Linked DNA regions of Novipirellula caenicola. The protein of the gene in region 1 interacts with the protein of each later gene in a pairwise test. Links are inferred from orthologs where the notes say so. Each region holds a gene or a part of one and is shown in the gene's direction. Other genes may lie near its edges.

Region 1 (9,644 bases):
AGGGCAACGCCGCGAAGCATTTTTCAGTAGCGTAACTCGTCAACCGTTTCGAGAGGCATCCGTCGAGCGACAGTCACGCACGACGTTCGCGACGCTAAATTAGCTCAAACGCGATAAGAAAAAATACTTCACAGCGATGCCTTTTTGGCCTTCCGTGTTCTGTTTTGACGGTCGCGCGAGGATCGCTGATCAATCGTCATTGACGCCCGCTGAAACTGTCATCGGCGTCTACCAATCGGATGCCGTTGACAGAACAATCAGATGCCGTTGACAGAAAACAGTGCGGTTTCGTAGAGCGGATGTCCTCGACTCGCGATTTCGCAGCAAGAGCTTGTTTCGGATATTCCGGCTACTTTTGCTATCTCTTTTGACACAGTGATATTACGATGTCTTAAAATGAGACGAATAAAGGTCCGGTTGTTGCTTTCCGATGGGAAGCCGCTGGACGGCTCGAACGGTATCGAGTGTTCATGACGCCAAGAAGCGACAGATGACAGCATATTTGATGGTGCGCAGCGGGCCTCAGAAAGGCCGGCAATTTAATCTCGACCCGGAACGGCCGATGCATATCGGACGAGGGAAGAGTTGTGAAATCATGCTGACGGACCCCGTCAGTTCGCGTTTCCATGCCGTCATCTATTTTGAGGACGGGAATTGGCATCTGCGCGACACCAGCAGTCGCAATGGAACTTTGGTCAACGACCAGAAAACCGACCATGCTCGGATGCTAAACCACCACACGGTCAAAATTGGTGCCACCGAACTCGAGTTGATCGAGCCCGCCGGGGAATCGACCGAAGAAACATCGCTGACGCAGACGATCGCCTGGGAATCGGTCAAGACCGAGCATCGCTGGAGCGGCGAAGACGAGGACCCAATCGCCAAGGTTGCCGCGACCGGCCACTTGATGGATCTGTACTCGCTGAGTCTCAGTTTGCTGCGTTGCGAAAGTCCCGACGAGGTGATCAGCACGCTGATTGAATTGCTTCGCGATCGAACCGATGCGGATGTGGTCGGATTGTCATTTGATTCGGGTGACGGACGCTTGAAACCGCGACGCGTTGAGCCCGCCGATGCTGCCGACTTGGTGACCATCGAAAAATCGTTGTTGAAACGGATCGTCAAAGAGGGAGAGGCGGTTTGGATCAATGACCCGGCAAAATCGGGCGCAAGCGAAATGGGATCGACGGGCAAGGATCAAATGTGGTCCGACATCATCTACGCCCCGATCGGCAGCGACGATACCAACGTCGGGGTGCTGCAGCTGTACCGTCGTGAACCGAAATTTAGTGAATCGCAATTTGAGTTGACGGTTGCCGCCGCCCGTTTGTTGTCGATCGGGTTGAGCCAAGCGTTCGAACGGGATTCGCTGCGGGCGGACCGTCGGCGGATCGCCGACCGAAACGCGGACTCGGACGAATTGGTCGGGTCCAGCGCGGTGATGCAAAAGTTAAAAGAGCGGATCGAACGCGTGGGCAACGCCAGCGGCAGTGTGCTGATTCGCGGAGAAAGCGGGGTTGGAAAGGAGTTGGTGGCCCGCGCGGTGCATCGGGCAAGCCGCCGATCCAGGCGTCCGATGTTGACCGTCAACTGTGCCGCGATTCCTCACGATTTGATCGAAAGCCAATTGTTTGGTCATCGCAAAGGATCGTTCACCGGCGCCGACAGCGACCATATTGGTTGGTTCCAGCAAGCTCATACCGGCACTTTGTTTTTGGACGAAGTGGGCGAGTTGACGCTCGAAGGCCAAGCGAAATTGTTGCGAATCCTCGAGGGACATCCGTTTTTGCCAGTCGGTGCGACCGAAGAGGTGTTGGTGGACGTGCGGGTGATCGCCGCGACCAATCGTGACTTGGCCGAATTTGTCCGCGAGAAACGTTTCCGAGAAGACCTGTTTTATCGACTCAGCGTGTTCGAACTGCTTGTGCCGCCGCTGCGTGATCGCGGTGACGATATCGAATTGTTGGTCGGTCACTTTTTGGAACATTTTCGCCGCCAACACGGTCGCCCCCTGTTGGCGATCAGCGACGAAGCACGGACGCGATTGCTGGAATACGCCTGGCCCGGCAACGTGCGTCAATTGCGAAACGTGATCGACAGCGCGGTGGTGATGGCCGATGATCCGGCCATCGAAGCCGACGATCTTGGGTTGCGAGACGCGGGATTGAGCCGGCTGGACACCCTCCGGTTGGACGAATGGGAGCGTCGGTTGATTCGCAAGGCGCTCGAGCGTACCGGCGGCAGCGTTCCTGAGGCGGCGGCCCTGCTCGGGATCAGCCGGGCAACCGCATACCGCAAGATCACCGAATACGAGATCGACCGCTAAGCCGCCGGGGGGCGGAAATCTCACCGCGATCGGCAGACGCGGGTGATTTTGGCCTGTTTTCCGCGTTTCTAGCCCAATTCGTCCCGCTTCCTCTTGTCAAAATTGGCTCCGGAAGCGACACTTTCGGGCTTCCTCGAATTCGATGTGTGAACGCCTGGTGTCAATGGTCGACACCAGTAGTGGAGTTGGACGGATTTTTCCGTCCCCCCGCGAATCGCACGCTGGCAGTAGTTCGCTTGCAGATTTTGTTGCTCAGCGACTTCCTCCTGCCGATGTCCCCAAACCGCGTCCTGGACGCAAAAAGGTAAAGCAGTATGGCCCGATACACAGGCCCCAAAGCAAGAATCAACCGTCGCCTCGGTGCCCTTCTTTATGAAACCGCCGGTGCCGCACGTGCATTGGACCGACGTAACACCCCGCCCGGGATGCACGTTCGTGGACGTCGCCCGAGTAACTACGGGATGGCGTTGATGGAGAAGCAAAAGATCAAGCACTATTATGGTTTGGGCGAGCGTCAGCTTCGTCGTTACTTTGATGCGGTTGGTCGTAAATCGGGTAACACCGGTGAATTGTTGCTGTTGATGTGCGAGCGTCGTTTGGACAACGTGGTTCGCCGCGTTGGTTTCACCAAGACTCGTCCTCAAGCACGCCAAGGCATCACCCACGGTCACTTCCGCGTCAACGGCGTGAAGGTCACCAAGCCAAGCTACCAGCTTCGCCCTGGCGATATCGTCGAAGTCCGTGGTCGTGAAAATTTGAAGAATCTTTATCGCGGCGTGATCGCCAACGCTTCGCCCGACGCACTGGATTGGGTCACCTTCGATAGCGAAAACTTGAAGGCAACCGTGTTGGGACTTCCCGGAGCGAGCGACATCAGTTTGCCCGTGGATGCGAACAGCGTCGTCGAATTCTTGTCACGATAAGCATTCGCGATCCTGCGTTTCCCTTTGCGTATCAAGCCCCCCAAAGTTCGGGTGAAACCACACTTTTTTGTGTCGAGCCCACTTTGGTTTGCCGCCGGCTTGGTACATGGTCATCCATCAGAACCGGCAATTTAGGTTGCCGGTTCTGTTTATAATGGCGTCTCCTTTGGCCTCGCAGCCGAAACGAATGGTTGCGGCAGGCTGGCTTTACGAATCGTCCTAATCGCTTTTTTGAGAGGCAATCTCCTCTGATGCATAGTCCTGTTGTTGTTCTCGGTGGTGGTCCTGGTGGTTACGCAGCCGCGTTTTTGGCTGCCGACGAAGGCCTTGATGTGACGATCGTCGAAGCCGAGCCTCGACTCGGTGGCACCTGTCTGCTGCGTGGCTGTATCCCTAGCAAGGCGCTTCTGCATGTTGCCAAGGTGATCAGCGAAGTGGACGAGCTGCGTGAAGATTGGGGCGTCGTGTATGACGAAAAACCCAAGATCGATGTCGACAAAGTGCGAGCTCGCAAAGAGAAAGTGATCTCGAATTTGACCGGCGGTTTGGGCCAATTGGCGAAACGCCGCAACGTGACCGTGATCCAAGCGCGGGGCACGTTCCTGAACTCGACCACACTGAAACTCGAAGGCGATGACGAATCAATCCCCGAGGGTGGCGAATTGACCTTCGACCACTGCATCGTCGCGACCGGCAGCGTGCCGACCATGCCGCCCGCGTTCGACATTGGCAGCGATCGTGTGATGGACAGCACCGGTGCTCTCGCGCTCGCCGATATCCCCGAAACCTTGTTGGTCGTCGGTGGCGGTTACATCGGGTTGGAAATGGGCAGCGTGTATGCTCATCTCGGCTCGAAAGTCACGGTGGTCGAGCTCGCCGAAGGCTTGTTGCCCGGAGCCGATCGGGACCTCGTCAAACCGCTCGCCAAACGCATCAACCAAATGTGCGATGGCCGCGTGCTGCTCAATACCAAAGTCGGCTCATTGGCCGAAGACGGCGACAAGATCCAAGTCACCTTTGAAGGTCCCGCCCACTTTGGTCATGAAAAATTCGATCGCGTGCTGATCAGCATCGGACGTCGTCCGGTGACTCGCGGGCTCGGATTGGAAAACACCAACGTGGTGGTCAATGACCGCGGCTTCATCGAATGTGACGCTCAGCAACGTACCGCCGACCCGCATATTTTCGCGATTGGTGACGTCGCAGGCGATCCAATGCTCGCTCACAAAGCGACCCACGAAGGCCGCGTGGCAGCCGAAGTCATCGCGGGCAAACCTGCCGCGTTTGACAAAGTTGCGATTCCCGCAGTGGTCTTTACCGACCCCGAAATTGCCTGGGCCGGTTTGACCGAAGGCGAAGCCAAGGCGGCCGGCCGCAAGGTCGATGTCGAAGTTTATCCATGGGCCGCGAGCGGCCGCGCTCAAGCTTTGAACATCACCGATGGGTTAACCAAATGGTTGGTCGATCCGGAGACCCAACGCGTGCTCGGTTGTGGCATCGTCGGCAGCGGTGCAGGCGAATTGATCGCCGAAGCCGTGTTGGCGATCGAGATGGGTTGCGAAGTGCATGACATCACCGAAAGCGTTCACCCGCACCCGACACTCAGCGAAACGTTGATGAACGCAGGCGAAGTCCACTTCGGTACGGCCACCGAAATCTACAAGCCGAAAAAGAAGCCTGCTGCCGCAGCTAGCTAAAGGTAGTCGTAGCGGACGCCAGACCTCGTAGCGGAAGTCGTCAACTGTTTGTTGATTTAGTTGTACGATGGACTTCCTAGTCCGTCGAATCCACCATTGACGGACTAGGAAGTCCATCCTACACCCCTTGCCGCAGGAACCTTCACTAAATCAACAAGCCGTCAAGACTTTCGTGGGGGCATTTCAAATGCCGCGGTTAGGACACCCGCGAGCAATGCGTTTATCGCTCGGGGCGATTGCTCCAATCGCCCATTCCCCAACTTGTGACCAAACGCTTCCAATCTTCGATCAACGCGCCCAATAAAAAGGTCGCGTTTTTTGCGTAGCGAGGGACGAGCCGTTTCGGGTCGCTGCACATCCGATAAGCCCATTCCATCCCGATCTTTTGCCAAGCCATCGGTGCTCGCTTGGCCGTTCCGGCGATAAAGTCAAACGACGCGCCGAGCTGGATGCTGACCGGGATCCCCAATCGTTTGTAGTTCTCGTGGATCCATTTCTCGCCTTTGGGTTGCCCAAATGCGACCAACAGGATTGCTGCACCTGATTTCTTGATGCGTTGATCCTGTTCATGTTGTTCGCGTTCGCTGAGTTGGCGAAACGGCGGCGATTCGACGCCCGAAATCTTCAGCCCGGGATACATTGTTTGTAGCTTGTTGGCGCACTGTGCCGCCACGCCCTCTTCACCACCAAGAAAGTAGATTCCCCAACCGTTATCGCTGCAGCGTTCGGCTAGGTGGTAGATCATTTCGCTGCCGGCGACCCGTTCGGGAATCGGTGCTTTGGACAATCGGCTCCGCAATACAATCGGTTGTCCGTCGGCAAGGATTAGGTCCGCGTCGTCGGTGATCGCGCCGACCGCGGGATCGCGATGATGCAGCATGCAGTAGTTTAGATTTGCGGTGATCACGTAACTGGGGACACGTCGCTGAACCAAGCACTCGATCCAATCCACCGCTTCGGCAAGCGTTAGATGATCAAAAGGCACATCCCAAACTTCACTACGAATTCGATCCGGCAGCGGCGGAGCCGGTTGTGGCACCGTCGCGGCAGCAGCGGAATCGCTTGGATTGCGAGGTTCGTTCATTGCAGGCACAGCCACAGGAATGCCAAAGGGAGCTACAGTGGAAGTGTAATTCATTGCTCGGTTGGTTTCCGCAATTGGATGAATCAGGAAAATTCAGAATCGTGAAGTCTTGTTTGACCCCGGGGCGTCACGTGACCCATCGCATGACTCTCAACGCTACGTCACAGCCGTTGGCCGTTTCGGCTCGATCGCGGCAACCCTGCCGGGAACTTTGCTGTCTTTTGCCGGATGGGCCGGTTGTAGCGAATCGGCGGGTTCGTCAAAGTAACGCCCATGAATGAGCGAAAAATGATCGTGATCTCGGTCGAAGGCTTGGCTGCATCCGCACTCGGTTGCTATGGGGCTTCGTGGAATGAAACGCCCGCGATCGACTTGCTCGCTAGCCGCGGTTGTCTATGGGATCGAGCGATCGCCGAGCACGACGATGGATTGAAGGTGTTGGCGGATTGGTTTCGGCCGCCCTCTTCGCACGATCCCGACCACTGGATCCCACGCTGGAACGAATTGGGAACCGTCGAACTGATCACCGACGATCCTCGAGTGTCACAGCAGTCGTTGGATGCTGATTTTGACCAATCTTGGCTGATTGACTTGGATCCGCCGGCTGCGGATCAGTTGCCGGCCGAAGAGCTCGAAGAAACACATCTCGCCCGCGTCTTTGCGAGCCTGTTTTCGCGAATCGAGGATCCCGACCCGGCGGCCGTATGGTGGTTGCACACGCAATCGTTGGTCCACTGCTGGGATGCGCCCCGATGGCTGGTGCCGCTGGATGCTGACGAGCTGTCGGCAGGCGAACCAAGCGAAGAATTGGATCTGTTGCCCGAGACCGATGCGGCACTGGATGAAGCCGATTGCGAGATGCCCCCGTGGGTCTTTCCCGATGTGATGACGCCGCAGGCCAAGTTGACCGAGCAATCGCATCCCGATCTTGCGGTGGCGTGGATGCGGACTTACGGTTGCCAAGTCCGGCTGTTGGATCGCATGTTGGCGTTGCTGTTCGAGTACGTCGGCGATTTGGATCCGATCGTGGTGTTGGCGGGAACCAGCGGTTTTAGTCTCGGGCAAAATGATGCGATCGGCTATCGCGCAGGGCCGCTGCGTAGTTGTCATCATCGGGTGCCGATGATCGTCAGCGATCTAGGTCCCGTGCGTGACAAGCGAGTGGTCAATGCAAATTCGTTGCCCGCGCTGTTGGCCAAGATCAAGACTGAGCCCGATCGACTGATCGATCCATCGACTTGGGCTAGCAGCGATTCCGAATTCCAACCACGTGTGACGACGTGTAGCGACAATGGCTCGGTCGCGGTGTCGACATCGCGATGGTACTACGTTCGCGACGCGGATCAGCAAGACCGGCTGTATCTAAAGCCCGACGACCTCGAGGACCAGAATGATGTCAGCCGGTTGCGGCCCGACATCATCGACTTGCTAAGCGAGTGACCTTCGTGCCGCTGCGGCGAACACGTGGCATCGGGCTCGCTTCTCTGCATCACGCACCAAAGGCTAGCCGCCAGCGCATGAAAAAACCTCGCTGATTCCGTTTGGAATCGGCGAGGTTTCAAGATCTTCGCTGTTTGGTCTAACACGATGGTTAGACCCGCTTCGACTAGATGTCGGTGTTAGCGTCAGCAGTTGGAGCTGGAGGTGCATCGCTGCTGCTCTCTGGAGCAGGAGCGGGAGCAGCTTCTGGAGCTGGAGCGGCTTCAGCAGCAGCGCCAGTGGTAACGCTGCCAGGAACGAGAGTTTCGCCTGGAGCAAGTTCGAAGCCTTCGCTGCTTTGAACAGCAGCAGGAGCATCGCCACCACAGCAAGGAGCTGCAGGTGCGGGTGCAGCAACTTCGCCACCACAGCAAGGAGCTTCGACAACCGGTGCTGCTTCGCAGCAAGTTGGCTCAGCTGCACATCCGCAGCCGCTCTTGCGGGCTTTCAGTTTGCCGAACAAGCCGCAATGCTTCTTGTGGCCACAGGTTGGCTCAGGGCAGCATGCAGGTGCTGGAGCTGGCTCGCAGCAAACTGGCGCCGGTGCTGGTTCGCAGCAAACAGGTGCAGGTGCTGGCTCGCAGCAAACGGGTTCAGCAGCACAGCAAGGAGCTGCGTGCTTGGCCTTCAAGCGTGCGAACAATCCACCGCCACAGCTTTTTTCAACAGCACAACCGCCGCACGACGGTTGAGCGCATCCACCGCCACACTGTTTGGCGTGCAGTCGGCTGAAAAGTCCACCGCCATGGTGTCCTGCTTCAGCGGTTTCGCTCATGACTACTGCTGCACCGATCAACAGTGCGAATGCGGCAATGCCGCTCACCACAGTCCGATTCATAAAGATCTCCCAAGTGTTCGGAGTTTGGTGCGATCCGAATTCGCACATCAAAATTTATTTAGGCCATAATCCCACGGCCCATCGCGTCGATCCAACCGCCGATAACATCATCGACTACCGAAAGATCTTCGAACCGTGTTCCAGGTCCCTATCGTTTCAAGATAGGGGGTATGGGCTGGGTTTACGGCTCGCGCAATTTCGCCGCTACAGTAACCTTGGGAAAAATCGTGTCAATCCACCCAATACGATCCATGCAAGGATTTTTTGCTTGAATTTGACGGCGGACGAATCACGGCATTTCGCGTGCCGCAAGCTTCGGAATGTGAAGCTGGGTAAGAATGTCACAAGGAATGTGCTCAAAATCAGCCAAATCTGAACCTTTTTAGTTCAGGTTGTGCCGATTTTTCCGGCCACAGCAGGCCGTTCGGGTGGTGTTTGCCCTCGACGTATTGCGGGGCAAATCAGTGAACAAATGGCAATGATAAATTTTGCCAGAATTCTTAGCGAGAAACCGCTTCGGCGGCAGGTTTGGCCGCTTGTGCGCCATTTTCGCTTGACGTTTCGGATCCCTCGCTGCCGGTCAGCAGCTTGGCCATTTCGTCGCCGTTTTCAAAGTCGATCACGATCGGTGGCTCGGTAGGATCGATCTCCATTGCGAGGCCCGAGATCCGCCAGCCTGCGGTTTCGCGTTGCACAGCCCAGACGACTTCGAAGTCATTTTGGGTGCCTTCGGGGCCTGGTTCGCTCCAGATGCTTTGGACCAGCATTGAATTAGGTTCATTCGGCACTTCACGCGCCTGGGTCACGTTAAAACGAGCGTCCGGCGAACCAATCGGTTGCACGGTGCGACCAATCCGTTTGAGTTCCGATTGGGCTCGTTGGGTCAGCAATTCGCCGGCGCCTGAATTCTCTCCGCCGCGACGAACTTGGTCCAAAAATTGACTCACCACGTCGGTTGCCGAGGTTTCGGCAGGCGATTTTGCCGTGGTGCTGGCGACATTGGCTTTGGGGGATGCTTGCTGGGCAACATCCTCGGAACCGCCACAACCGACGGTCGCGACGAGTAGGAAAGCAAAAAGGGTAGAGTTCAACAAAATCCGGGTCATAGCGAAGGCCATCAAAATGGAGGAAGATCAGGCATGGATTCTGGTAAATAAGAAACCAACCAGGGGAGCGTCAAGGCAGATCCGATACGCGCACTAGCAGCAGCGCCGGTAATTGCGGTTCAATCGCAACGGACCATCGTCGGGGGAACCTATTGAAAAACCAAGCTTCAGCGAAAGACCAAGATTGCGTG
Region 2 (9,811 bases), on another replicon or contig:
TGTCGATTTTGTGAAGTCCAAGCACCCGATCGAGCACGGCCGCGGGCAGCAACACGGCTTGGATGAACGCAACCGCCTTGTCCCACGTCGTGACTTTGTCTTTAAGTGATTCGAGCAAAACGACATCGGCATCGAGCTGCAGATCCAACTTGCTTAGAAACTTTTCGCTGGTCAGAACGTGCTTGATCCCGGCCTCGTGAATGCAGTGATTCATCACCTGACTCGAAACGGTATAGTTCAGATTCGCGGTGACTCGGCGATCCATCGTCAATGCGATGTTGGTCGCAACACCTCCAACGCTAGGCGGCAGCAAGATCGCCACGGTGGACTCATCGCGATCGAGCACGTCGCGGCGGAGGACTCGGCGCAGCGCCAACACACGGGTCAACAGTTCACGGCCGGTGACCTCGGTGCCCATCGAATCGGCACACTGAACGATGCTTCCTTTTTTCCGCCAAACGCGGATGACGCGGCGGGCGAGTGTGGGAAACTTGTCGCGTTGTTCGATCGTTGCTCGCGCACCGAGCGACTGGACATGCGAGCGAACCAGTTCCAAGGGCGCATCGCCTTCGAGCGGCGGTCCAATGTAGAGCGTGAGCGTGCGGCGAAATTGGGTCGGCCACTTAAAAAAGAACTTGCCGCCTGAGAAACTGAAGACGCTGCCCCACATGCCTTCCAACCAAACCGGCATGATCGCCGCGTTGGTGCCTTTTAGGATCTTTTGGATCCCTGGTTTGAACGCCTGCAGCTGCCCCGTCCGCGTGATCGTGCCTTCGGGAAAAATCCCGATTACATCACCGTTAGACAAACCTTCGCGAGCGGTTTTTAGCGCGCGGCCAATCGATTTGGGGCCCGAGTACATCAGGATCGTATCAAACGCGCGGCCCAAATAGCCACCGATGCGGGAATTGAAATTCGCGCCGTCAACGACAAAGCGGACGTTCTTTGGCAACATCCACAGAAGCAGGATTCCATCGATCCAGGACACATGATTGCTGGCGATCACATAGCCACGGTCTTGAGGCAGATTCTCGAGCCCCACCACCCGCTTGCGGTAAAGCGTTGCCAGGATCGGACGCATGAAACCACGAACAAACCTTCGAGGCGAGAAGACCGCCAACAATACGATCAGGATCGCCAACACCGCGATCACGAGCAGTCCAATTTGCAATCCGTTCACTTTAAAAATCTCTCGCAATAAATTCGTTATCGTCGCAACACAGCGGAGCGATCCCGCGATCGCTGCAACGTTTTAAACATCCCGTGTTACCATAATGCAATCACGCGGGGGACGAAATCAGCCTGCCCGAGGTAGTATCGTCTTGGAAAACCCTTAGCAAAAGGGCTGCTCAGAGGGCCCAGCCTGCTTTACTATCGTCCGCGCAGCCTGACCCCGGCGAATGCGAACGAGACTGCCAGACTCTCTTACCTGAGCCCATCCTTCGGGTGACGGTGCGCCGCAGAGCGGCAGCGGGCAGGCATTTTTTCAGCGGTGCGGCGATGGAAAGGTTCGATTTTGACCGGGCGGGCCCTGCGCCGCTCTGCAATAAAAACCACCCGGCTCGTGCCAATAGAGATGAAACTGGGCTATAGCCGACCGCCTTCGGTCGCAGTGAATTCGGCGTACACCGGCAGATGGCTGGTGACCACCTCGGCATCGGCAAGGCTCATGTTGTAGACCCGCAAAAAGTCCAGAGCACCGCCACGGCCGAGATACTCACTGCAAAAGGTTGTATCCATCAAGATATTGCTGGTTTGGTAGCGGCCAAAAACATCGGTAGGAACGCTTCGCACCGCGGCCACGATGTTGTCCCCGACAAGCGTGGGCACCAAATAGGCATCATCAGCTTGGAACAGTCCGGTCAACACCACGTCGTCCTCGTTCCGCCCGTCATTGCGAACACTTTTCAGAATCCCAGGCAGCAGCGCAACTTCGACCGGAGCTTGGCCAAGATCGACTCGAATGTTCACTAGCGAGAAGGTCCAAGCGGTTTCCACCGACGGTTGGGCGGCTTGAAACCATGCCACCAGCGGATCATAGCCCATTTGATTCATGGGGTCGGCGACCGTGTAGGTTTGATTGCGATCGACACGAACTCGCGTGGTATCGAACACAAACGCCAATTGTTCCTGGCGTCCGGCAGGGCCGTTGGACTCACCAAGTACGAAATCGTAACGCCGACCGGATTGATTGATCTCGTCAACCAGCCGAGGGATCAAGTCACGTTCAATGGCGGCAATTTGCTGCAGCGCGACGATATCAAATTGGTGGACAATGCGAACGATGTTTTGGCGAGCAATTGGATTAGCCAACTTGGTCGGCCCAAAACCGTCGAGCGCCCACGACGCGATTCGCAGATTGGCGATGCGAGCCGGAGGTCGTGGCGAGACACTCGCCGGGGTCGCCGTCACGGCAGCGCGGCCGGTCGATGTGAACGGATTTTCAGACGTCGCTTGGGCAGAGGATGCAGCAATGCCCGAGACGAGTCGAGACGAATCGCCGCTGAACTCGGATTCGCCCGGAAAGCTCGTCAGCTCGGCGTCACCCCACAACTCGTTCTTGGGCGAAACGCGAACGCCATCAAGCCCTTGAATGTTATAGTTTTTGAAGAAATACCAGCCGCCACCGACAAGTAGCAGTACTACCACGGCGACTTGAATCGGATTGCCACGGGTAGAGTCTTCCATTGCTCAAACGAGTGATGCTTTAAAAGGAGTTGTAAGAATAAGAGGGCGGATCGAATTGAATGGATTAGGGGGAAATCGACCCGAACGTGTCTCGATTCCCATTTGCCGCCTCATGCGTCATCGATCCGAAAGCGGTCGCTTCATCACGCCGAGTGGTAAATTTGGACGCACTCGTACCACCATCGGCTACCTGCGCGAACCAAGAACTGCATTCGGTACATTCGCTAGGCTTTAACGTCGTTTCGTCGCACACCCCTATTTTGAAACCGCCGAGTCGCTGACACGATCGAAAACACGCGGTAGGATGATGCCCATGTGCAGAAGTCGAGTTTTGCACGAACCACCCCTATGTTTAGTCCGTTTTGCCCTCATTCTTACGAGCTGATACGAACCGTGAGCGAATCTATTAACGTCGACGTCCCTACCGTTGGTGAATCGATTAGCGAAGTGCAAATTGGTCAGTGGCTCAAACAAGAGGGAGACTGGGTCAAGGACGGGGAGGACCTCGTCGAAATCGAAACCGAAAAGGCATCGGTACAAATCCCTGCTCCCGGATCCGGATACCTTGAGAATATTCAAAAGGCATCCGAAGAATTCGCCGCCGTCGGCGAAACAATCGCTTCAATCCGCCTCAGCGACGCTCCCGATTCAAACGGCACCCCCCCGTCGGAACCTGCCGCTTCGGCGGGCGGCAGTTCAAGCCCTCAAGCTGCCAGCAGCCCGGCTGCTAGTGGTCCGGCTGCTGGCGGCCAACCCGCAGCGAGTGGCGGATCGACCGCGACCGGCACATCGGCTTCGTTCGTCATGCCCGCGGCAAAACGGTTGCTCGAAGAACATGGATTGTCGCAAAGCCAAGTGCCAGCCACCGGACCGGGGGGACGACTGTTAAAAGAAGACGTGTTGGCGTTCGTTCGCAACCGCGGCAATGCTCCGGCAGCCCCCGCAGCCCCCAAACCTGCGGCGAGCGTTCCTAGCCCCGCACCGCGTCCGACGGCGTCCACATCGTTGGTGGCCGAATCGGTTCCTAACCGCAGCGAAGAGGTCAAACCGCTCAGCATGCTGCGTCGCACCATCGCCGCGCGATTGGTCGAAGCCCAACAAACCGCGGCACTGTTGACCACGTTCAACGAAATTGACATGCAGCCAGTGATGGCGATCCGCAAAAAGTACAAGGACGCGTTCGCAGAACGTCATGGGGTCAAACTCGGGTTCATGTCGTTTTTCGCTAAAGCATCGGTCGAAGCACTGCGTCGCTACCCGCTGGTGAACGCGGAAATCCGTGATGACAATATTGTCTATCGCCATTACCACGATATCGGCGTCGCGATCGGAGGCGGCAAAGGATTGGTCGTTCCGATTTTGCGAAACGTCGAACGCATGTCGTTTGCCGACGTCGAAGCGGGGATTGCCGAATTTGCACGTCAAGCAGGCGAAAACCGATTGCAGCCAGCCGATTTGATTGGTGGCACGTTTACGATCAGCAACGGCGGCGTCTATGGATCGCTACTGAGCACTCCGATTGTGAATCCTCCGCAAAGCGGAATCCTCGGGTTGCACTCGATCCAAGAACGCCCTGTGGCAATCGATGGTAACGTCGTCATTCGTCCGATGATGTATGTAGCATTGACCTACGATCACCGCATCGTTGATGGCCGCGAAGCCGTAGGATTCCTCAAGACGATCAAAGAGATCATCGAGGATCCTGCTCGTTTGTTCTTGGAACTGTAAGCCACGTTTCGCCTAGGAAAGATCCCCCATGACCAAGGTCATTCTCGCCACTGATGGTTCACCCCAAGCGGATGACGCGATCGCATTCCTAAAACGATTGCCGATGCCGCGACCGGTCGACGTGGACATCGTGACGAACGTTTTCGTACCGCTCCACAATGGTGATTTGACCGATCCTCTGTTGCGTGATTTCCGCGAACACCAAGAAGCCGAGGCCAATCAGTATTTGGAGAGATCGGAAGCGGCGCTGGATGATTTCGCGGATACCGTGACTCGAAAATTCCTGCACGGCGATATCGGGCACAGCATTGTCGAGTTCGCCGAGCAAAACGAGAGTGATTTCATTGTCATGGGCGCGACCGGGCGTTCGGGAATCGGCCGGATTCTGTTGGGCAGCGTCAGCGACTATGTCGCCACGCATGCGACGTGCAATGTGATTGTCGCGCGGAAACCGCTGCATCAATGTTCGCAAGAAGATCCGATGAAGATCACCATCGGATACAACGATTGCGAAGGTTCCGACGAGGCAATCAGCGAGTTCACGAAACTCGACTGGACCACCACGGCCGCAATCAGTTTGCTGGGGGTGGTGCCGGTTTTTCAAGGCTTTAGCCCCGATCTGATGCCTAACATCGTGCAATACCGTAGCGAGCAACGGGTCGCCGCGATGCGGTATTTAAAGGCGGGGCGTGAACGATTGACCAGCGAGCACACGCAATTGTCCACCGATCAAATCTCGTGCGATGTGGTCGAGACCGATCACGTCGGCAACGCGATCATCGAACGGCTCGAAGAAAACAAGAACGACGTGATTGTGATTGGCGACTCGCACCGCAGCCGGATCAGCCGCATGCTATTGGGCAGTGTGTCGCGGTTCGTGCTGCAGCATGCTCACTGCAGCATGTGGATCGCGCGAGACAAAAACGCAGTCCATGATTAAGGCTAGGGCGGTGACGTAGCGAAAGTCGCCAAGACTTTCGGCGGATTACGTTGCGAACCGAAACTGTTGGCGGCTAGTTGATTTAGTGAAGTTTCCTGCGGCAAGGGTCGTATGATGGACTTCCTAGTCCGTCAATGGTGTATTCGACGGACTAGAAAGTCCGTCGTACGACTAAATCAACAAGCCGTTGACGAGTTTCGCTACCTCCACATCAGCCTACGCGAACCGGCTCGCTCCCCACACCTCGTTGCGGCTCGGCGGTACCAAGCCAGGTTTGTCGGGGTTTTGGTAAAGCAGCGTTTTGATCATCGCTTCGGAACCCGAAAAGCCGTCGTCGCGATCGTAATGCCACCGCTCGTGGGTCGGTAACCAATCGTCCGAAAGCGGCCACGGGTCAAACGGGTTGTAGCCAAGGTCTTGCTGCAGTTTGGACGAATCCATCGACACATCGCCGGCGCGGGGCGGCATGGGTCCGGCCTCGTGTCGCAGCGACTTGTGCAGCAGATCGGGATCGTACCCACCAATGCGATTGACGATCTGGCCTATTTGATAAAGCGTCAAACGCCGTGGTCCGCCAGCGTGATACAGCCCCGTCAGAGGCTTGTCCAACAGCGTCGCAAACAATCCGTTCATGCAATCGGTATAGGTCGGCGTCCGCACTTCGTCGGTAAACAGCGTTGCTGGTTTGTTCTGTTTGAACCGCGATGCGATCCAATCGATTGCACCAGCGTGCTCATTAAAACTGATTCCCATCGGTAACGAGATGCGAAGCACGCATGCGTTGTCGCACCGCGAGAGCACGACATTTTCGGCTTCGACCATCTTGGCACCGTAGACGGTCACCGGGTCGGTCGCATCTTGTTCGCTGTAGCTTCCGCCAACGCGGCCGGCGAACACCAAATCAACGGACAAGTGGATGACACGCGCATCATGCCGGATCGCTTGGGCAATCATGTTCTCGGCTCCGAGTACATTCACCCGATGCGCCATGTCGACATTCAATTCACATGATTTTAACCGACAACAACCACCAAAATTCAGCAGACTTCGGAAACCATATTCGTCCCACAACCGTGCCACGCTGTCGGCATCCTCGGCATCACAGGCGACAATGCCGTCGCCCGAAAGCGGCCACATATTGGATTGCCGAACCCCGATCACTTGATCGCCATACAGGTCGCGAAAGTAATGGAACGCGTTGTATCCAGGCACGCCTGCGATCCCGCTGACCAGCATCGGCAGCGGCGGTGAAGCGTCGTCTTCGTAGTGGGGGTCCAGCAAATCCATGAACGTTGTTTCGTCTTGTGCGTCAGATTGTAGCCAAGGGCGCCCTTGCCACTGTCGGGGAGCGACCAGTATGGTTGAAACGAAGTTTGCCTAAAAATGGCGTCCGAGAACACCCACAATGGAAATCGACGAGTCGTGACAGAGCGAATTTTATTCGAATCCCACTCCCACACCCCTTTATGCATGCACGCCGACGGCATGCCGACGGAGTACGCCGAAGCAGCCTGGCAGCGTGGTTTGCGAGGGATCAACGTGACCTGCCACAACCCGATGCCCAATGGTTTTTCGGCGCATGTCCGGATGCGTGAAGACCAATTCGACGAATACGTTTCGCTAGTCGAAACCACGCGAAACGAGTGGGCGGGACGCATCGACGTCCGGCTCGGATTGGAAGCCGATTACTTCGAAGGCCACGAGGCTTACGTCGAAAAACAGCTTCGCTCGGCCGATTTCCAATTTGTGCTCGGCTCGGTCCACCCGCAGATCGGCGAGTTCCGCGAGCGCTACTGGAACAACGATCCGCTAGAATTCCAACGCACCTACTTTCGGCTGCTCGCCCAATCCGCCGAAACCGGGCTGTTTGACTCGTTGGCTCATCCCGATTTGGTCAAAAACGTGACCGCCGACGCGTGGGACTTAGACCTGATCATCGACGATATCCGAGCCGCACTGGATCGCATCGCGGCAACCGGGGTGGGGATGGAACTGAACACATCGGGGGTCAACAAGACCATCTCGCAAATGAATCCATGCCCCGAGATGTTGGTGGAAATGCGTCAGCGGAATATTCCGGTGACGATCGGCGCCGATGCTCACCAGCCTGAACGGGTGGCCGATGGCTACGAGACCGCGATGGAACTGCTGCAGCAGTGTGGTTACGAGAACATCAGTCTGTTCGAAGCCCGCAAACGCTACGAGGTTCCGATCACCGATGTACTGGCCAGCCTACAGTCGGCCGAGTGCAAGACGTCGTAGGCCGCAAGCGGTTGGGATTTGGAAAATCATGATCCAAAGCATTAGCGAGAGGCTCTTGAACCAGCCCTGGTCGCTCGCCTATGCGTTTTGAAGTTGCGTTATTAGACGTTCTCGGGCCAAAGGCCCGGCCATTTGCTAGCCGCCCTCATTAAGTCCCAGTAAACGGCCGGACCGTTGGCCCTACAATTCATTGGTTTTCTTGGTCCCAGCCCGCTGGGCTGGGCTAGGTAAACGTCCGGGGCTTTGCCCCTCAATACAGACGCGCAACATCAAAACTCACGCGTCGGGCGAGGATTGCCATGTGAACCGCCGAAACTCTTGGCGAGTTTCGCGACGATGAATGGATACAGCCAGTTTCGCTACGGTTAAACGGCCGTTTCGGCCATGTCGCGGGCGTGATAGCTACTGCGAACGAATGGGCCGCTGGCGACTTTCTTGAATCCCATGCCACGAGCGATTTCGCCCAGCTCGTCAAATTCTTCTGGCGGAACGTAACGGACCACGGGCAGGTATTTTTCGCCGGGCTGCAGGTATTGGCCGAGCGTCAAAAAGTCGACGTCGTGCTCGCGAAGATCCGCCAACGCGTCGATCAATTCGGCTCGTTCTTCGCCCAATCCCAGCATCAAACCGCTCTTGGTGCGAACGCTGGAGTCGTATTTCTTGACATCCAACATCATCTGCAGCGTCCACGCATAATCGCTCTTCGGCCCTCGCACGCGGCGGTACAACCGAGGAACGGTTTCCATGTTGTGGTTGAAAACATCGGGTCGAGCTTCGATCACGCGAGCCAATGACGGTTTGCAGTGAACAAAGTCGGGGGTCAGCACTTCGGTCGTCGCGCCGGTGCGTTCTCGCACGGCGACGACACAGCGGTAGAAGTGGTCGGCCCCGCCATCGGGCAGATCGTCACGCGTCACACTGGTGATCACGACGTGCTTAAGCCCCAACCGCGCCGCGGCTTCGGCCAAACGCTCTGGTTCGTCGGACTCGGGCAATTCCGGTGGCCGACCGCGGTGAACGGCACAAAATCCACAGGGCCGGGTGCAAACGGCTCCCAGAATCATGAATGTCGCGGTTTGCTGGCTATAGCATTCCATACGATTCGGGCATTTGGCGTTATCACAAACCGTTTCCAGTTTCAATTCTTCCAACAATCCTGCCGTCATGTGGTTGGAATTGCTGCGAGGAATCGGGCGTTTCAGCCAGCGAGGCAACCGCCCCGATGCACTGACTTCGGCACCTTCAGGAATTTCAGGATCAGAAACGACAGGTAAGCGAAATGCCATGGACGTAGGGGGATCGGTGGAACGAATGAACCAAATCGAGTTATCGTTCGCATTGTAGTAGACGACGGGCGATTGGTCACGCGAGGTAGGCTGATTCAGCGTGCTTAAAATCCCGCCGTTTTGCAGGAAAACGATACACCCCCTGGATAATCGATGCCCCGCTGCGCTAAGTCGCAGCTTGGCGGTACAATTCGCCTCGTTATGGCAAAAAACAAGAAAACGAAAAAAAAGGCTGCGGGAAAAAAATCCGAGCCATCGATGACGATCGTGACCGAGAATCGCAAGGCGAAACATCGCTACGAGATCCTCGATTCGGTCGAGTGTGGACTGATGCTGATCGGCAGCGAAGTGAAGTCGATGCGGGATGGCAAAATGTCGCTCGACGAAGCCTATATCCGCGTGAAAGACAACGAACTGTGGCTGATCGGCAGCGACATTGCTCATTACAAGAACGCGGGGATGTGGAACCATGATCCCCGCCGACCACGCAAACTGCTCGTTCACGCCCGCGAATATGACAAGTTCGCCGGACGAGCCCACGAGCGGGGGCTGACCCTGATTCCGCTGCGGGTCTATTTCAATTCGCGTGGCATCGCCAAATGTGTGATGGGATTGGTCAAAGGAAAGAAACTACATGACAAACGCGAAGCCCTGAAAAAGCGAGATAGTGACCGCGGATTGCAACGGGCCATGAGGCGAGGTTAAGCGAGATGACGACTGGAGTGGCAATCGAGTCATCAAGACATTCGCTTCCGTCACCTCCCCCCACCGAATCTGCTCGTAGAAACTCCGCCCCCCAACGATTTGCCTTTCTTTGAGCAAACCTATCCTCGTCGCACGCAAAACGATGTCCCATCACTTGCGATGGGACAAAGAAAAGTGAACACGATTTTTCAATACCTGATAC
Region 3 (9,819 bases), on another replicon or contig:
ACCGCCTTTACCGCAATCACATGTTCCGAGTCAGCTCGCTGAACCCGGATGTTATCCGCACTCAGTGGAACACCAGAACGGATTGGTTCGTCAAAGCCAATGACCAAACGCGTTCCCTGTTGTTGGTACACAGGGTCGGCCGCGTGAAAAATGGGTTGGGGAGAGGTTCGATCGAGGACGACTTCAAACTCGCAACGAAAACCGGATTCTCGATCGCGAAGTTCGATCGTCTGCACTCCATCGGTAAGCGGTGCCCCCAATGCGGATTCGATCATGGTCGACGTCAGTAAAAAATCTTCACCATCATCGACCATCAGCAACTGACTGATTGCCAGGTCGTTGATTAGCACTTGAAGCTCATTGATCCCCCGAGTTCGCACCTGCAATCCCAACTCCTGTGTCACCAAATCGTACCGTTGCTCGCCGTCACCGCCAGAGTCGTCAATCAGTTTTGCTGCAATCGTAGGAGATTGCCGATCAAGGTGGTTAACGATCCGCAACGCGTCGAGTGGCGTGACATGATTGTCACCGCTAACGTCAGCAAACACGCCGGTGGCTTTGACCGACTCATCCGCTGCGGCGTGCCCGGTTTGCAAAATGCCGATCACGTCGCGGGCATCCTGTGCATCGACCGCAAGATCGATATTTACGTCCAACGGTTGGTAGGGTGATTGCAAGCCAACGGCAAGCAGCATCCGATCCTCTAGACTTTGATAGCGAGGTTGCCGATGTCCGTATCGAATTTGCTTGCGATTCATGATGGTTCGCATTCGAATATCTCATCACCATCCAAAACGCCGAGATCATTGTGCGGAAAGCGGGTTCCGCGATTGGAAGACGAGGCTTGATGTAGTAACAAGTTGAACGTTAAGCCAGAATCGTTCATGTTACACCTTCACTTTATTGATTGCACAAATCTTAACCGTTTGCACGTCCAGTCATCGTATTGTCGCGACCTCGGTGCCAACTAGCTGATACAACTTTGCAATTTTTGATCGTGCAGGCAAGAGCTAGTTTACTTACCCGAAGATGCCGACGATTAACTCGAGTCGATTTCCGATCGATGGCATCGGCCATGCGAGCTCCGCTACAGCAGTAATCGATACCTCTCACGGCTCATGGGCTAAGGCTCGCGTTTGGCCAGCCACAGCCAAACGCCAGCTGTTTCATCGCGATTACCTCCGCCCGACACATGCTCGGCCAGCGTGGCGATCAGCTTTCCGCTATCGGAGTCCCACAATTTGCCCACACTGTCGAGTCCACCGGAGGCAAGCATCCGGCCATCGGGGCGAATACGCCACCACCACTACACAATCGTTGTGCCCTTGCGCTCTCCATTTGACTCGGCGTCCCTTGCGATCGACGACACGCAGCTTGGAACCAACCAGCGCGGCAACCGAAAATCCATCGGGGCTTAAGGCGAGCGAACGAAAACCGATACAATAGTTTACAGCAGACGACTTGGACGGTGGTTATCTCCAGATCATTGCGTTGTCATTTTTTGCGGACAGGTTGGGCCAATTCATTCGCCGAGGATAGGATCGCTCTTACTGAGACTGAATTAACACTATGGCAAAAGTTCCGTATCATATCCAAGACTCGGATGCTTTTGGTCTCTTGATTGAGCGAACAATCCAAGACCCGGCAATAGTCTCGCCAGCGGTGAGACAAAAGCGTCCGACGGCGAAAACAAATTTCGGAGATTACGACATCTCAATTTTTCTGTCGCATCAATATTGCTGTCGATACCAATGGCAGCAGAACGGATTCACCGGTTTGCGTCAGAGACACATGAAATCAGTGGCAAGATTATTCCGCGAGTGCATACGATACTGCCGAACGAGCTTCTGCGAAATTTTTCCGCCGTAAAAGGAGAGAACACCGCGGCGGTTTTGTGCTGCCCACTCGATTCGCGTTCATTCGCGTGATTCGCGGGCCAACCGACTGCGGGATCGCTGAGGACTGGGGCCTGCCAGTGGCCGACGCCAACGGGCATCTCACGAAAATCGCCCCGCTGCTGATCACAAATGCGGCTGGCAAGAATTCAAACCGTCGCTAAACCGGGCTGAGAATTTTTCATCAGCTGGCCCATCAAGCGAGTTCAGAACCGAGGATCGGGCCCCGCCCGCAGAACTGCCATTCCTACAGGAAACAGCACAGCAACCGTCGACACAAAAGGCAACGGAACGGCCAGACACTAAGAAAAATTTTCTTGAGTCCACGTCGACGCACAAAAAAAGCCATAAACCTTGGCGGTTCATGGCTTCTCGGCAAGTACACCCCAGAGGATTCGAACCTCTAACCTTCGGTTCCGTAGACCGATGCTCTATCCAATTGAGCTAGGGGTGCTCGCTGATCCGTTGAAGGACCTCCCAGTGGGTTGCCCTCTTCAGATGACAGGGATTCTAGCAATCAGGTTCGTGGCCGCAAGCCCTATCTGAACCCAATTTTTTTCATTCTTCTTCGAGCACCGCGTGCTCCTGCAATTCTTCGATTGAGGCAAACTCTAACGCGCTGATGTGACTCGCTTCGAGCACCACTGGCGGCGCTTTGCCTGCGTCATACGCCTCCTTCCACCTGGCAGCACACAAACACCAGCGGTCACCGGGACGCAATCCGGGAAATCGGAACATCGGGTTCGGAGTGCTCAGATCATTGCCTCGCGATCGACTGAATTCCAAAAATTCGGCCGTCATCTTGGCGCAAATGACGTGTAACCCCGAATCAGACGCTCCGGTGTTACAGCATCCGTCGCGGTAAAACCCGGTTAGTGGATCGGTACTGCAGCTGGCGAGTTCGCCGCCTAAAACGTTTTTTCCAGCCATTGATGCCTTTTTCCCATGCGTTTGATCGTCAAATTACATCCGCAGCGAATGCAGTCGGACAGTCCATTCTAACCATTCTATCTTACCAAGTCTCTGTAGCGGGGGATGCCTCATGCTCGCTGGCATTGGGCCCCCGTTCCTAAAAAAAATGCATCGCCTCGGCTGATTCCTATCGCCTGCAATGGCGAACCGACGCGGACTCGATCGCAAGTTTGAATTCGGCAGTGCAACGGCCACGGTGTAGCCACTGTTACCAAGAGTCCGTTTTTTCATCGCTCGTGCTCACCCCCCGGCCGAAGTTTTGAAGTCGCGTTTTTATCCCAACCCGACGCGTAAGTTTTGCAGTTGCGAGTTTTTCACAACCCGAAGCGTGAGCGAAGGAATCTCGATATTTTCTCGGTTCCTCGCTGACGCGTCGGGTTGGGATATGCCGGGAAAAACGACAACAGCGCAGCCTCCAATGGCCGAAGCGGAGCTGATCTGCGGGTGGCCGGCGAAGCGGACGCGTGGGGACACTAACGCAGATTTGCCAGAGTCGGTATCATGAGGCGTCAAAGGAACGTGTCGCCGTTTCCCTTCTCTGTTTCAACCCCGGCTCTGTATTTCACGCCGGTTTGTTTCCCGCCTCTTCCGTCCCGGCTTTTCTATCTCGAGATTTCTGACATGGACGCCATCCTCAAAGGACTGACCGAGTCTCAAAAGCAAGCGGTCACGCACATCGATGGACCGCTATTGATCTTGGCCGGCCCTGGTTCAGGAAAGACTCGCGTGGTCACGCACCGCATCGCTTACATGATTTCGCAAGGAGTCTCGCCTTCGCAAATCGCTGCGGTGACGTTTACCAACAAGGCGGCGGACGAAATGCGAGCTCGTGTCGGCCAATTGGCACCGGGCCAGCCTGTTTGGATGGGAACGTTCCACCGTTTCTGCGCCCAATTGCTTCGTCGCTACGCGTCGTTGGTCGGATTGGCCGAAAATTATTCGATCTATGACACTGCGGATTCGAAGCAGGCGATGAAGCGGGCGATCGCCGCTGCCAACGTTTCGACCAGCCATACGTCGCCCGAACAAATCACCTCGATCATCAGTAGCGCCAAAAACCGCTTGGTCACGCCGGAGATGATGTTGTCGGCGTCCAGCCGGACCGGGGATGCGGTTGCCGCAAAAGTCTATCCGGTGTACCAGCAGCAATTGCTGACGGCCAACGCCGTTGATTTTGACGATCTGTTGTTCCATGTCGCAATCATGTTGCGAAACAATCCCGAACTACGCGAGGATTTGGATGCACGTTTCCGGTACATCTTGGTTGACGAATACCAAGACACGAACTTGGCCCAATACGCGATCGTCCGTGGGTTGTCGATCAACAATGCGAACCTCGCGGTGACCGGTGACCCGGATCAATCGATCTACGGATGGCGCGGTGCGGATTTGAACAACATCCTCGACTTCGAAAAGGATTACCCGTCGGTCACCACAGTTCGTTTGGAACAGAACTATCGCAGCACACCTAACATCTTGCGTGTTGCGGACCAGTTGATTCGGCATAACCAAAAGCGAAAACAAAAAGATCTGTACACCCACAATCCCGAAGGCGATCCGGTCGTTTTGAGGATGTACGAAGACGGGTACCAGGAAGCCGACGGGATCGCGGACGAAATCGCCAACGCGATTCGAGTCGAAGGGATGCGGCCGCGTGATTTTGCGGTGCTGTGCCGAATGAATGCGCTGACACGTTCGTTAGAGCATTCGATGCGAAGCCGTGGTTTGCCTTACCAAATCATCAACGGCGTCGAATTCTATCAGCGGAAAGAGATCAAGGATCTGCTGGCGTACCTGCACTTGATCAATAACCCCAGCCACGATGTCGCGTTCCAACGCGTCGTCAACGTGCCAACACGTGGCATCGGTGCGAAAACGGTCGAACGACTGCGACGCTATGCCGATGTGAACCAGGTGCCGATGTTGCAAGCGGCTCGCGATGTCTACCAAATCGAAGGGATCGCCAAGCGTTCGGCCACGTTTGTAACGCGTTTTGTCGAGTTGTATGATCGGCTGAGCAAGAAAGCGTCGGCGACGCTCGAAGACTTGCTGCGTTACTTGGTCGAAGAAACCAAATACGAGGCGTTCTTAGAAAAATCGTCGGTCGATCAGCAAGACAGCAGTGCAATTGGCAACGTCGATGAATTCATTTCCGCAGCGGTCGAATTCGACCGCCAGCATCCCGAAGATGGCACGTTAGAGGCCTTTTTGGAACAGGTGGCGTTGGTTTCGGACACGGACGCGTTCGAAGATTCCGACGACCGCGTGACGTTGATGACGCTGCATGCGGCGAAGGGACTCGAGTTTCCCTGCATCTATATCGTCGGGGTCGAACAAGGCTTGCTGCCGCATTCACGTTCGATGGATACCGATGCGGGGTTTGAAGAAGAACGTCGGTTGTTGTTCGTGGGAATCACGCGGGCGATGCAGCGGTTGCAGCTGAGCGTGTGCAAGCGGCGGACGGTGCGAGGGGACACCCGGCCGGCGGTACCGAGTCCATTTTTGAACGAATTGCCACTGGATGAACTGAGGAAAGTGGAAAGCACCGTGGACCGCGATTGGTTCGACGAGGATCCTGACGCCCACGGCGGCTATCCCGAGTCATGGGACTTGCCGGACGAAAGCGACGACACGCTCTTGGATGATGCCGGGCCGACGGTGCACGAGTCGGCCGCCAAGGCGTACGACGAAGTTTGCCAATTGCCCGAGGCGGAGATTGCCGAACGCGTCGAAAGCAAGAAACGAAAATCGGCTCAGGTGGCAGGTTTGAAGACCGCGGCCGATATGCTCAATGGAGGCGTCACGCCAGTCACCGCGTACCGCGAAGGAACGCTGGTGCGGCACATGGAATACGGCGAAGGCACGGTGGTTTCGATCACCGGTCGAGGCCCAAAGCGGACCGCGACGGTTCGCTTTGACGATGGCGAACATAATTTCCGTTTGGCGTTTGCCAAGTTGGAAGTGATCGAGGGGTAAACAGACGTCAAAACGTTGCGGAACGGGGGCTTAGTTTCTGGCGGGGCGGGCCAGGACGACATACGACTTGGTGGCGTGTTGGTTTGATCGAGAGGCGAATGAGATTGATGGACTGAGGGCCGATAGGCACCGGGTAGTGCGTGGGCCCGGCCGCTTACGCGTCTCGGCTCATCATTCGGCAAGCTGCCCGGGATTTGCGATGCCGTGAGGTTGATGGACGAAAGTCGTTGACGGCTTGTTGATTTAGTGAAGGTTCCTGCGGCAAGGGGGTGTAGGATGGACTTCCTAGTCCGTCAATGATGGATTCGACGGACTAGGAAGTCCATCGTACGACTAAAACAACAAGCCGTTGACGACTTTCGCTACGGAAGGGGGTGTGGACGAAAGTCTTGACGACTTCCGCTACGGGGAGTGTGTTGGGCGAGTCGAGGTGGGCTGTTGGTGAAATCAATGTGGTGGGCGGATCGGATTGAGTTTTGTAAATTTTGGCGAGCGATGGTGCCCGCAATCGCAATCGTCATTTATGTCCCTAACCATTTGAATCGAAGTTTGTCATGAGTGAAAACGAATTCGCCCCTACCGACGCCTTGGTCGGCGTGATCATGGGCAGCCGCAATGATTGGGACACAATGCGGGCGGCAGCCGATATTTTGGACGAGTTGCAGATCCCCAACGAACGATTGGTGGTATCGGCGCATCGGACGCCGACCCGCATGGTCAACTACGCAACCCAGGCGAGCCAGCGTGGATTGAAGGTCATTATCGCAGGAGCGGGCGGTGCTGCTCATTTGCCGGGGATGGTCGCCTCGGAAACCAATCTGCCAGTGATCGGAGTCCCCGTGCAAAGCCGAGCCCTGCAGGGACTCGATTCACTGTTGTCGATTGTGCAGATGCCCGGCGGCATTCCGGTTGCGACGATGTCGATTGGAACGTCCGGAGCCAAGAACGCAGGGCTGATGGCGGCGCGGATCTTGGCGTTGTCTGACGATGCGTTGGCAAAACGATTGGCCGAGTTTGTCGAGAAACAAACTGCCGCAGTACTCGAATCGGCGGAGCTATAGCATCAACGTGAACGAGACGAATTTGAAAAACGATCCCAATCCCGCGTCAAACGTGATGCTGCCCGGCAGCACCATTGGAATGGTGGGCGGTGGCCAATTGGGCCGCATGTTCGCCATCGCCGCGACTCAGATGGGTTACCAAGTGGTGGTGTTCTGCGAAACCGAGCAAGAGCCGGCAGCCCAGATCGCGCATCGCTGTGTCTTCGGACGGCTGAACAATATGGACGCGGTCGAGGCGTTCGCGAACCAGTGTGATGTGATCACGTTAGAGTTCGAGAATATACCCGAAGCAACGATTGCCAAGTGCCAACAGTACGCCCCCACCTACCCTTCGTCGGACGTGTTAGCGACGGCGCAAGATCGTTTGCGTGAAAAAAACACAATCCAAAACGCAGGACTTCCAGTCGCTCCGTTTGCGAAAGTCGTCGACGCAACATCATTGGCTGCCGCGGCAGACGCCGTGGGATTGCCGTTGATTTTAAAAACCGCTCGTAGCGGCTACGACGGCAAGGGGCAACATCGCATCAACACGCTTGCCGACGCAGTAAATGTCGATTGGTCGATGTGTGATGAATGGGTGGCCGAACAACTGATTGCATTCGATCGCGAAGTCTCGGTTGTGGTGGCTCGAACCGTCGACGGCCGGACGTCCACCTTCCCTATCTTTGAAAACGATCACGTCAACCACATCCTCGATGTGACCATGGTTCCAGCAACGTTGCCCGACAACGTTCAGCAACGGGCGCGTGAGATTGCGATCATGACTGCCGAAGCTCTCGACGTCGTGGGACTGTTGTGCGTGGAAATGTTTGTGCGACCCAGTGCCGAAGGCGAGTTGGAAGTGATCATCAACGAAGTGGCACCGCGGCCCCATAACTCGGGTCACTTGACGATCGAAGCTTGCCACACAAGTCAGTTTGAACAACATGTCCGCGCGGTTTGTGGACTGCCGCTTGGCAATACCGACATGATCTGTGGCGGCGCTGCGATGGCCAATTTGCTCGGCGATGTGTGGGGCGACGAGACGCAAACGCCTCCATGGGATCGTGCTCTTGCCGTGGACGCAGTGAAGCTGCATTTGTATGGCAAGGTTCACGCCAAACCAGGACGCAAGATGGGACACTTGACCTGCGTCGGCGATGACCGAGACACGGTGGTCGAGAAAGTTCGCGAGGCGCGACGCCGGTTGACGTCTTCGTCGTCGATGTAGCGACGCGTTGTTTTTATAACGGAGCGGTGCGGCGCCCCGCCCGGCGAATCTCGAACGTTTGACTCGCTGCAACCGAACGGGCTCCGCGCCGTACCATGAAAGAAAATAGATGGTATCTTCGGCGAGGCATCGGGTATCACGTCACCCCCAGCCCCGGACGCTCACGCGACGCGGCTCACTCGATCCACAGCCCACGCGCCGCCGGGTGGCGACTAAATCCGTCGAACCAGATCGGGGTGATGTGCCGCCGCGCCACTAGCGAAAACCACGCTATCGAATGCGACGTTGCGGTGTGAATCCCATCGATTTGCGAATCGCGACCGCCTAGCGGCGGAATGATTCAGGCGTGGTGCTCGAGACGAAACTGAGGTAAAGCGTTTCGGCACCGCGGCGTTCTGGTTTGGGACGCAGAAGTTCCGCAGCGGCCTCGAGCAAATCACGACGGCTGACTTGCCCAAGCAAACGACCCTCCTCGATGATCGGCAATCGGCGATAAGGCGAATTGAGAAACATCTGGGCGATACCAAGCAAGTCGGTGCTCGGTTCTGCAGTCAACGCATCGGTGTCCATGTAGGGTCCGATTTGCCGCGGTTTCGCAGCGCGACGCAGGTTGTCGCTGGCGTGATGCTGCTTGGCGCGTTCAACGACTTCGCATGCCAATCGGCATTCGGCCCGCAATACGTCACGGCGACTGACTTGTCCCGCCAACCGTTCGCCCCGCAACACCGGAAGCCGACGATACGGTGTCTCTTGAAATTTGTGGGCAACGTCCAATAACGAATCATCTTCGTGGATGATACGGTTGCGATCCAAGTTCATGTATTGGTTCACGCTTGTTCCGGGCAGCTGATCATGCAGCGCCGCAATCAGGGCGCGCATCGCGGTCTTTTCGGAGAAGATGCCTAGATAATGTCCTTGGTTGTCGACCACCGGGGCCCCCGAGATTCGCCGACTCAGCAGATGATCGATCGCTTCAAAGACGTCCATCTCAGGATCAATGGTGACGAGTTTGCTGACCATGAACTCACGAACGCGTGTGATGTGTAGACCTTCGTCACGTGCCGTTTCGACTGGTTCGGTCAACGCGTTCATGCAGCACTTTTCACTAAACACACCTAGATAACCACCATCGGAGCCAAGTACCGGCGCCCCTGAGATGTTGTCTCGCAGCAGTCTCGCAACGCTGTCCATGACATCACTCTCCGGAGTCAACGTCACAAGATTGCGACGCATGATATCGCTTGCGGTCTTCACTTCGTTCATATCCAAGCCCTTGCAGTAAGAGAAGAATCGAACCCACAAGTGGGGCTCAAGGTTGGTGATTGATCCCAACCTAACGCGGCGCAAGGTGTAAAGTCAAACTTTTCCCGCAATTCGGCTTGTGAAACATTGCGCAAAGGCGAATCGAGTCAATGAAGACTGCAGAAAGCGGGTGGGCAGCCGCGATACGCAAAGGGGATAGCCCTGGTTGTGCGTCTGGAAAGTCACTGCCGCATCGGCGCAAAAACCGTCATTTGCGAGTTGAGGGTTGAGGTGTGAAAGCCAACGCGGTGAAGCAATCTTTTAATGAGCGATGCTGCTAACTTGGCGGAGCAGAAGTCGGCTACGGCTTGTTGAGTTAATCGAAATGCAAATCGCAACAGGGAGCCGTGGGCCGTAAGGCATCGGGTAGCGCGCGGGACCCGGCCGCTGACGCGTCGCGGCT

The links.
Region 2: the proteins of lpdA (region 1) and odhB interact in binary tests that used the Escherichia coli proteins (3 or more experiments, as listed by UniProt). The link is inferred for Novipirellula caenicola from one-to-one orthologs.
Region 3: the proteins of lpdA (region 1) and ABEA92_RS19305 interact in binary tests that used the Escherichia coli proteins (3 or more experiments, as listed by UniProt). The link is inferred for Novipirellula caenicola from one-to-one orthologs.

Annotation. Positions count from the first base shown.
Region 1 is NZ_BAABRO010000019.1:62,108-71,751, reverse strand. What follows is about bases 2,915-5,723. They hold lpdA (dihydrolipoyl dehydrogenase), read left to right. Parts: upstream 2,915-3,500; coding sequence 3,501-4,946; downstream 4,947-5,723. Other genes in these bases: ABEA92_RS25990 (WecB/TagA/CpsF family glycosyltransferase), read right to left, coding at 5,167-5,723; rpsD (30S ribosomal protein S4), read left to right, coding at 2,915-3,249. In the rest of the region: ABEA92_RS26010 (hypothetical protein), read left to right, coding at 1-2; ABEA92_RS26005 (sigma 54-interacting transcriptional regulator), read left to right, coding at 431-2,326; more of rpsD, read left to right, coding at 2,641-2,914; more of ABEA92_RS25990, read right to left, coding at 5,724-6,030; ABEA92_RS25985 (alkaline phosphatase family protein), read left to right, coding at 6,304-7,470; ABEA92_RS25980 (hypothetical protein), read right to left, coding at 7,534-7,875; ABEA92_RS25975 (hypothetical protein), read left to right, coding at 7,858-8,241; ABEA92_RS25970 (hypothetical protein), read right to left, coding at 8,848-9,438. UniProt on the Escherichia coli protein: Lipoamide dehydrogenase is a component of the glycine cleavage system as well as of the alpha-ketoacid dehydrogenase complexes.
Region 2 is NZ_BAABRO010000013.1:24,046-33,856, forward strand. Bases 2,273-5,248 are described here. They hold odhB (2-oxoglutarate dehydrogenase complex dihydrolipoyllysine-residue succinyltransferase), read left to right. Parts: upstream 2,273-3,081; coding sequence 3,082-4,416; downstream 4,417-5,248. Other genes in these bases: ABEA92_RS21850 (exonuclease/endonuclease/phosphatase family protein), read right to left, coding at 2,273-2,688; ABEA92_RS21860 (universal stress protein), read left to right, coding at 4,445-5,248. Also shown: ABEA92_RS21845 (AMP-binding protein), read right to left, coding at 1-1,171; more of ABEA92_RS21850, read right to left, coding at 1,588-2,272; more of ABEA92_RS21860, read left to right, coding at 5,249-5,356; ABEA92_RS21865 (SDR family oxidoreductase), read right to left, coding at 5,573-6,643; ABEA92_RS21870 (histidinol-phosphatase), read left to right, coding at 6,740-7,618; lipA (lipoyl synthase), read right to left, coding at 7,984-8,904; SsrA-binding protein SmpB, read left to right, coding at 9,058-9,609. UniProt on the Escherichia coli protein: E2 component of the 2-oxoglutarate dehydrogenase (OGDH) complex which catalyzes the second step in the conversion of 2-oxoglutarate to succinyl-CoA and CO(2).
Region 3 is NZ_BAABRO010000010.1:292,687-302,505, forward strand. The notes cover bases 3,182-6,165. They hold ABEA92_RS19305 (ATP-dependent helicase), read left to right. Parts: upstream 3,182-3,488; coding sequence 3,489-5,843; downstream 5,844-6,165. Also shown: ABEA92_RS19285 (DUF6851 domain-containing protein), read right to left, coding at 1-758; ABEA92_RS19290 (hypothetical protein), read right to left, coding at 1,124-1,276; ABEA92_RS19300 (DUF2237 family protein), read right to left, coding at 2,454-2,825; purE (5-(carboxyamino)imidazole ribonucleotide mutase), read left to right, coding at 6,398-6,904; ABEA92_RS19315 (5-(carboxyamino)imidazole ribonucleotide synthase), read left to right, coding at 6,960-8,114; ABEA92_RS19320 (CBS domain-containing protein), read right to left, coding at 8,439-9,377. UniProt on the Escherichia coli protein: A helicase with DNA-dependent ATPase activity. Unwinds DNA duplexes with 3'-5' polarity. Translocates on single-stranded DNA with 3'-5' polarity. Initiates unwinding more efficiently from a nicked substrate than double-stranded DNA.